3 regions of the Paenarthrobacter sp. UW852 genome follow, and region 1 is predicted to be linked to each of the others. Evidence: riboswitches for the same ligand, from Rfam matches in the RefSeq annotation. Region 1 holds a riboswitch; each other region holds the start of a gene.
The links. A riboswitch is a leader RNA that binds a small molecule or an ion and turns the genes downstream of it on or off. The one in region 1 is predicted to bind cyclic di-AMP.
Positions count from the first base shown of each region.

Region 2: it holds a riboswitch for cyclic di-AMP, as region 1 does, so the genes downstream of both, NEK97_RS13575 (hypothetical protein) here and NEK97_RS15875 (hypothetical protein) in region 1, are expected to answer to the same signal.
Region 3: it holds a riboswitch for cyclic di-AMP, as region 1 does, so the genes downstream of both, NEK97_RS05560 (M23 family metallopeptidase) here and NEK97_RS15875 (hypothetical protein) in region 1, are expected to answer to the same signal.

Region 1 is NZ_JAMSGY010000009.1:72,527-74,784, reverse strand. It holds gene NEK97_RS15880 (ATP-dependent DNA ligase) at 1-907, opposite strand, end outside; cyclic di-AMP (ydaO/yuaA leader) riboswitch at 1,171-1,314, shown strand; gene NEK97_RS15875 (hypothetical protein) at 1,317-2,258, shown strand, end outside.
Region 2 is NZ_JAMSGY010000007.1:101,021-103,278, forward strand. It holds gene NEK97_RS13570 (HAMP domain-containing sensor histidine kinase) at 1-892, shown strand, start outside; cyclic di-AMP (ydaO/yuaA leader) riboswitch at 1,002-1,187, shown strand; gene NEK97_RS13575 (hypothetical protein) at 1,191-2,045, shown strand; gene NEK97_RS13580 (glycosyltransferase) at 2,177-2,258, shown strand, end outside.
Region 3 is NZ_JAMSGY010000002.1:526,841-529,098, reverse strand. It holds gene NEK97_RS05565 (metal-dependent transcriptional regulator) at 1-356, shown strand, start outside; cyclic di-AMP (ydaO/yuaA leader) riboswitch at 545-786, shown strand; gene NEK97_RS05560 (M23 family metallopeptidase) at 791-1,621, shown strand; cyclic di-AMP (ydaO/yuaA leader) riboswitch at 1,759-1,927, shown strand; gene NEK97_RS05555 (C40 family peptidase) at 1,932-2,258, shown strand, end outside.

The sequences.
Region 1 (2,258 bases):
CAAGCTCGGGGCGCAGTGGCACAAACGAAAAGTCCTTGCCCCCGCTCCACCTGCTTTGCGCACCAGGCATCCGAGAACCACCGGCAACCTCGTCCTGCTTGGCCCACTCGCCCCACGGGTGATCAGCGAGATCCACCTGGTAGGGCTCAAGCTCGGCAACCAGTGCTTCCCGCTTGGCCATGGGGAACGATGCCACCACCCCCACGTGGTGCAGCCGACCGGCGTCGTCGTAGAGCCCCAACAACATGGAACCCACCACCTTCGCAGTTTTGTGCCAGCGGAACCCGGCCACCACACAGTCCGCGGTCCGAACATGCTTGGTCTTGAACATCACGCGCTTATTGGGTTGGTAGGTTCCATCCAGCGGCTTGGAGAGAACCCCGTCCAGGCCCGCGCCCTCCAACTGCACGAACCATTCCTTGGCCCGCTCGAGGTCTGTTACCGCCGGAGTCACATAGACGGGCGGTTCGGCCCTGGCCAAGGCCGATTCCAGGATGGCCCGGCGCTCCGAGAAGGGCCTGCCCATCAGGTCTTCCTCGCCCAGGGCAAGAATGTCGAACGCGACCATGGAAGCCGGCGTTTTCTCGGCGAGCATCCTGACCCGGCTGTCCGCGGGGTGGATCCGTTGCTGGAGGACCTCGAATTCCAACCTGTTGCCCTCGATCAGGACGATCTCACCGTCGATCACACACTTCTCCGGGAGGTTCTTCCTCAGCGCCTCAACCAGCTCGGGAAAGTAGCGCGTCATGGGCTTCTCGTTGCGGCTGCCCAGGATGACCTCGTCCCCATCCTTGAAAACGATGGTCCGGAAGCCATCCCACTTCGGCTCGTAGTGACCCACATCGGGGATGTCCGGAACTGATTTGGCAAGCATGGGCGAGACGGGCGGCATCACTGGCAGGTCCATAGGAAATGTCTACCCTGCCGTCGGACGCCGAAGCTAGTCTTAGGCGGTGGATATCTTGGCCGTGTTTGGGGCAGTACTCGGAGTTCCAGCACCAGTAGCCGGCTCCCGCGCCGGCCCCGAAGCCTAGGCGCACGGAGCCTCCCGCCTAGCTCGACGTACCGTCCGTTACATTAATGTGACTTTACTTTCCGGCTCATGTACCGTCGTAGGGCGACCCGTATCTCCGCTGGGCCGCTTCCGGATTGACGCCGAGCTCTGCCGCAATCCGGGATCCGCCAGACCCGCGGCAGAGGCGGGGGACCCACAAGTTCCCGGACTTTCCAAGTCCTCGGGGTGAAGCCGCTTCGGCGGCCGGACGGCCTCGTCCGAACCCGACAGCTAACCTCGAAGGCGTTGAGAGGCAACCACCATGTCCCCAACCATGGATCAGCCGCGCCGCGCCCTCATCGAACGCGAGCGCACCAAGCCAACCGGACGCCGTCGGGCCGAACCCAGCGGATCCGCCACCGAAGCAGCCACGGCGCCTCAGGCACCAAGTACGACGCCGGAACCCGCCGCTGCTGCCCAGCCCACCACGCGCGCGGCTGCCCGGGCAGCCGAGCGGGAAAGGGCAGCCCGGGCTGAAGCCGAACCCGCAGAACCGGCCACCGCCGCGATCCCGGCAGTGCAGGCCGCCCAGGCCGCGGCACCGAGGTCCACCACTCCGGGCCCTCCCACTGCAGCCATCCCCATCGTCGACGTTGCCAAGCCGGCACCCAAGCCGGACACGCAGCAGTCCACACCACCGGAGCCCGCCACGGCAGCCATCCCCATCGTCGACGTTGCCGGGCCGGCACCTACTCCCGTCCCCGCCAGGACCGGCTTTGGCTCGTCGTCGTCGTTCAACCGCGAACCCCAAGCCGTGCTTCGAAAGGCCGCATCGGTCAAGCAGATGAGCCAGCGTATGGCCGTTGTTGCCGGCGCTGTAGGACTGGTGCTCACAGCGGGAGGTCTCGGCCAGGCCCTTGAGCTGCCGTTCTTCGGCCATGAAACCCCCGCCCAAGATGCGAGCGCCCATGGGGACAGGGAGTCGGGCTCGGCTGCGCCCGGGCCTCGGGCTTCCTATTCCACCGCGTCCTCACCGTCGGCCTCGTCGGCAGCGCCAACAGCGTCATCCTCATCGGCAGCTGGCCAGCCGGCGACCGTCCCCGAGGCACCTTCTGAGGTGTCGCCGTCGTCGGTTCCGGCCCCGCACGTCTCGCTTGCGGCCCCGGTTTGGGTTCCTTCGGCGGCGCCGTCGGCGGCTAACCCGGCGCCGGGCGCCTCCGCGGCAGTCCCGACGCAGCCTGCCCCGGCCCCCACCGATGTGCCC
Region 2 (2,258 bases), on a different contig from region 1:
CCGTCGCACCATGCGGCCCCTGGAGCAGCTTTCCGATGTCGCCACCAAGGTTTCACGGCTGCCTCTCGACGCCGGTGAAGTGGCACTTGCCGTGCGTGTCCCGCCGTCGGCCTCCCATCCCGGGACCGAAGTGGGGAGCGTGGGCCACGCCCTGAACCAGATGCTGAACAACGTCTCCAGCGCGTTGGAGGCCCGTCAGGAGAGCGAGACCAAAGTGAGGCAGTTCGTTGCCGATGCCTCGCACGAGCTCCGGACGCCGCTGACCGCCATCCGTGGCTACACCGAGCTGCTTCGGATGACCGAGACCTTTACGGACGACGGCAGGAAGTCCTTGGCCCGGGTGCAAAGCCAGTCCGAACGCATGACTACGCTGGTGGAGGACCTGCTGTTGCTGGCGAGGTTGGACGAGGGCCAGCCGTTGAAGGTCACGGACGTGGACCTGACCCAGTTGGTGGTCGAGACCGTGAGTGACGAAAAAGTCATGGCGCCGGACCACATCTGGCAACTGCAGCTCCCCGGGGAGCCCGTCACCGTACGCGGCGATGCCACGCAATTGCACCAGGTGCTGGCGAACCTGCTCTCGAATGCCCGCAAACACACCGACCCGGGAACAACGGTGGTCACTGGAGTCATGCTCTCCGCGGATGGCAGCGCAGTGGTGACCGTGACCGACAACGGTCCTGGCATACCGCAGGAATTCCAGAGCCGCATCTTCTCCCGTTTTGCCCGTGCCGACGCGGCGAGATCGGGCTCGGAAGGGACCTCGGGGTTGGGCTTGTCGATAGTGGAATCCATCGTTCAAGCGCACGGCGGAAGCGTCGAAGTGACGTCCAGGCCGGGGCGCACCGAGTTCGCCCTGCGGCTGCCTACCGCCACTACCGAACGCCTGTAAAGAATCCGGCAAGACGACTCACCGACTTCGTGATCTCTGTTACCTAAATGTGACTTCTGCGGAAACCTCCTGTACCGTCGAAAGGGTGGGTTGCCCCTAACCGGCCCACATCCGGGATGCGCCGAGCTCTGCCACTTCCCGGAGTCCGATCTTTCACCGAGGCAGAGACGGGGGACCCAGAGTCTCCGGGCCCAGGCATTTTGCCGGCCCTTGGGGTGAAGCCGCAGCGTGATGCGCGGCCGGATGACCTCATCCGAACCCGACAGCTAACTCCGCAGGCGCTGAGAGGTAATCACAAATGTCTGAATTTAACGATCAGACGCGCCCTTCCGCGCGTCACCGCGACAAGAACGACACCCAGTTGACCAAGTCGCAGACCGTCCTGAAAAAGGCCGCCCGTGAGGGCAAGTCCGGCAAGCGCATGCCTGTTGTAGCGGGCGTCATCGCCGCTGCACTGGGCGTTGCATCGCTGGGTACCGCCGCCAACGCGGCCTTGAACCTCCCCGAGGCAAGCCGTGTAGCCGGCACCCAGGCCGCTGCACAGGTCAGCACCAACAAGTCCGCTGAAGTTTCCGCTTCGATGGACGCCGCAGCTGCCAAGGGTGCGGCCGACCGGGCTGCTGCAGACAAGGCTGCCGCCGACAAGGCCGCAGCCGATAAGCTCGCCGCTGATCAGGCCGCTGCCGCGCAGGCTGCCGCCGACAAGGCAGCTGCCGATCAAGCCGCTGCCGAGAAGGCTGCTGCCGACAAGGCCGCTGCTGACGCTGCCGCCAAGCAGGCCGCCGACGCTGCTGCCGCCGCCGCTGCCCAGGCTGCAGCCGCTGCTGCCGCCCCGAAGGCAGTGGACGATCCCGCCGCTGCAAAGGCCTACGCCGCCAGCATCCTTGGCAGCTACGGCTGGGGCGCGGGCGAAATGACCGCCCTGAACACGCTGTGGGAGAAGGAATCAGGATGGCGGACCACTGCCACCAACGCTTCCAGCGGTGCGTACGGTATTGTCCAGTCGCTTCCGGCCGGCAAGATGGCTTCTGCCGGTGCGGACTGGCAGACCAACTACCAGACCCAGATCAAGTGGGGCCTGAACTACATCAAGGAACGCTACGGATCCCCGTCGGCTGCCCTGGCCTTCCACTTGGCCAACAACTGGTACTAAGCCAAGAGCTTTCCCGAAAAGCCGCTCCCGCTCCGGGGGCGGCTTTTCGCGTTCCCGGGACGGGAGACTTACACAGTCGCGTCACAGCTTCCGCCTAAAGCACTCACAATCGGCGGCCCCACTGTGAATGCATGACGCTCATAGATCCCGCCACCAGTGCGCTGCCGAACCCCGCCCATGCGGGGACCTTCGCCGCTCCTGCCTTGCCTTACC
Region 3 (2,258 bases), on a different contig from region 1:
GCCGGCTCTACGAACTCCTTGAACACCCCACCGAGTCGCCTTACGGCAATCCGATTCCAGGACTCGAAGCTCTGGGCGGCCTGCCGACGCAGACTATTCCGCGGCTCGACATCAACCTGCTGCAGGCCATGGATGGCTACGCCGCCGATTCCCGCGTGGTGGTCAGCCGGCTTGCCGAGCCCATCCAGGTGGAGCCCGAACTCCTCACCCAACTGGACGAAGGCGGAATCCGTCCCGGGGCAGCGGTGTCATTGGAACGCGTCGGCGAGTACATTTCTGTCCGGGTTCCCGGCATCGAGGGAGCGCTTGAGCTTCCACCGGAAGTTGCGGCCCACGTGTTCGTCTCCCTGGGCTGACCTCCCTTCGGGGCGCCGCATCCTCGGGTATGCCGTGTCAAACCTCACTTTTGTGCCCTGCGGGACAATGTGACCTGCGGTTTTCCGGGATTGATGATAAGGGAGTGCGTCGTCCTGTTGATAACGAATTTATTACTGCAGGCTTTAATCGCCTATAGTTATCTACTAGCGCCGATACCAAAGCGTTACCTGATCCGGAGCCGAGCTCTGCCAGCGGATCAGGTGTGTCATCCACCACTGGCAGAGGCGGGGGAACCACAAGCGGCTGTCTAAAGAAGCAGCCTTGGGGTGAAGTCCGCAGCAGAAGTGCCCATTTACGCAAGTCCCTCCTGGGATACCTGTGTGCCATGAGCGTTTCGTGCGGACCGGGTCTTTGAACTCTCTGACCCGAATCCGACAGCTAACTTCGCAGGCTTTCCAGAGAGGAACAGAGTTTGACATCGCAGAACGTCAGGGGTCGTCGCCGCGCCACCGGCCCCGCTGTTGAGCTGCGGCCAGCCCGCGCAACAATGGAGGTCCGGCCCCGTGACACTGAGCGCCAAGTCCGCCGCCGTAAGAGCCCATTGCGCCAGGTTGCCGATTTCGCCGCAGCCAGTGGTGTCGGCCAGAAAGCCGGAGTAGCCCTCGCTGCCACCGGCTTGGCGCTGACTGTCGGACTGCCGGCCACAAGCCCCGTGATGGCAACGTCGGAGTCGGGCCAGACCGAGTCCGCCCTCGCCGTTTCCGGCGGCAGTCAGCCAGAGGTTTCCGCGGCCGCATCGGCAAAAATCGACTTCAGCCGCGCCGCCGTCGCAACCGCAGCTGACCCCGACGGCAAGCTGAAGCAATTGCTCAGCGCCCAGTCGGTCGGCAGCATCCAGCGCGCCTCGTCCGTAGGCACGCTTGCCAGCCCCTTGGACAGCCTGGTCACGGCCTCGCCGTTCGGCTACCGGGTCAGCCCCCTCACGGGCGGCACGGGAGACTTCCACCGCGGCCAGGACTTCGTTGCCCAGTGCGGCACCGCGGTGCATGCGGCTGCCACGGGCAAGGTCACTTTCGCCGGATGGCACGAGTATGGCGGAGGCAACCGCGTGGTAGTGGACCACGGCAACGGCCTCGAGACCACCTATAACCACCTGTCGTCCTTCAACGTCAAGGTCGGGCAGACCGTCACCCGTGGCGATACCGTCGCGTTGAGCGGCACCACGGGCGCTTCCACGGGCTGCCACCTCCACTTCGAGGTCCAGGTCAACGGAGAAGTTGTAGACCCCATGGGCTGGCTCTAAGCCAGTTGATGGTCGCCTCTCGCATTTTGCGACACCCCGTGACCTGAATGTGACATTCGCGTTCAACTGTTGTACCGTACAAAGCGCATCGGCTTTTTAGGGGGCCGATGCACTTGAGTGGATTGCCTAGCTCTGCCACCACTCAAGGTCCGTTCGCATAAATCGTCTGGCAGGGGCGGGGGAACCACTTTTGGTCTTCGATAGAAGGCCTTGGGGTTAAGTCGCAAAAGCTTCCTTGAAGCAACGCGGCCGGATGACTCCCATCCGAATCCGACAGCTCACCTCGCAGGCATTGGGAGAGGCTACCTACGTGTCATCACGCACTACCCCTGCGCGCCACCGCGCTGAAACGGTTCGTACGAACCCCTTGAACACTCTTTCCAAGGCTGTTTCGTCCAACGCCGGTTCGGTTGGCCGTCAGGCCGTCGTCCTGGCAGCAGCTTCGGGCCTTGTCCTGACCGCCGGTCTTCCGGCTACGGCAGCTGATACGGACGTCTCCAAGTCGGAAGCCTCCAGTACCCAGCAGATGGTGGCAACCGCCGTCGTCACCGCAGAGCCAACCGCCACCGTGGCCTTCGAGAGCCCGGTCGTGGCCACCAAGGAAGCCCCCAAGGTTGTCCAGCGTGCATCGCAGGTC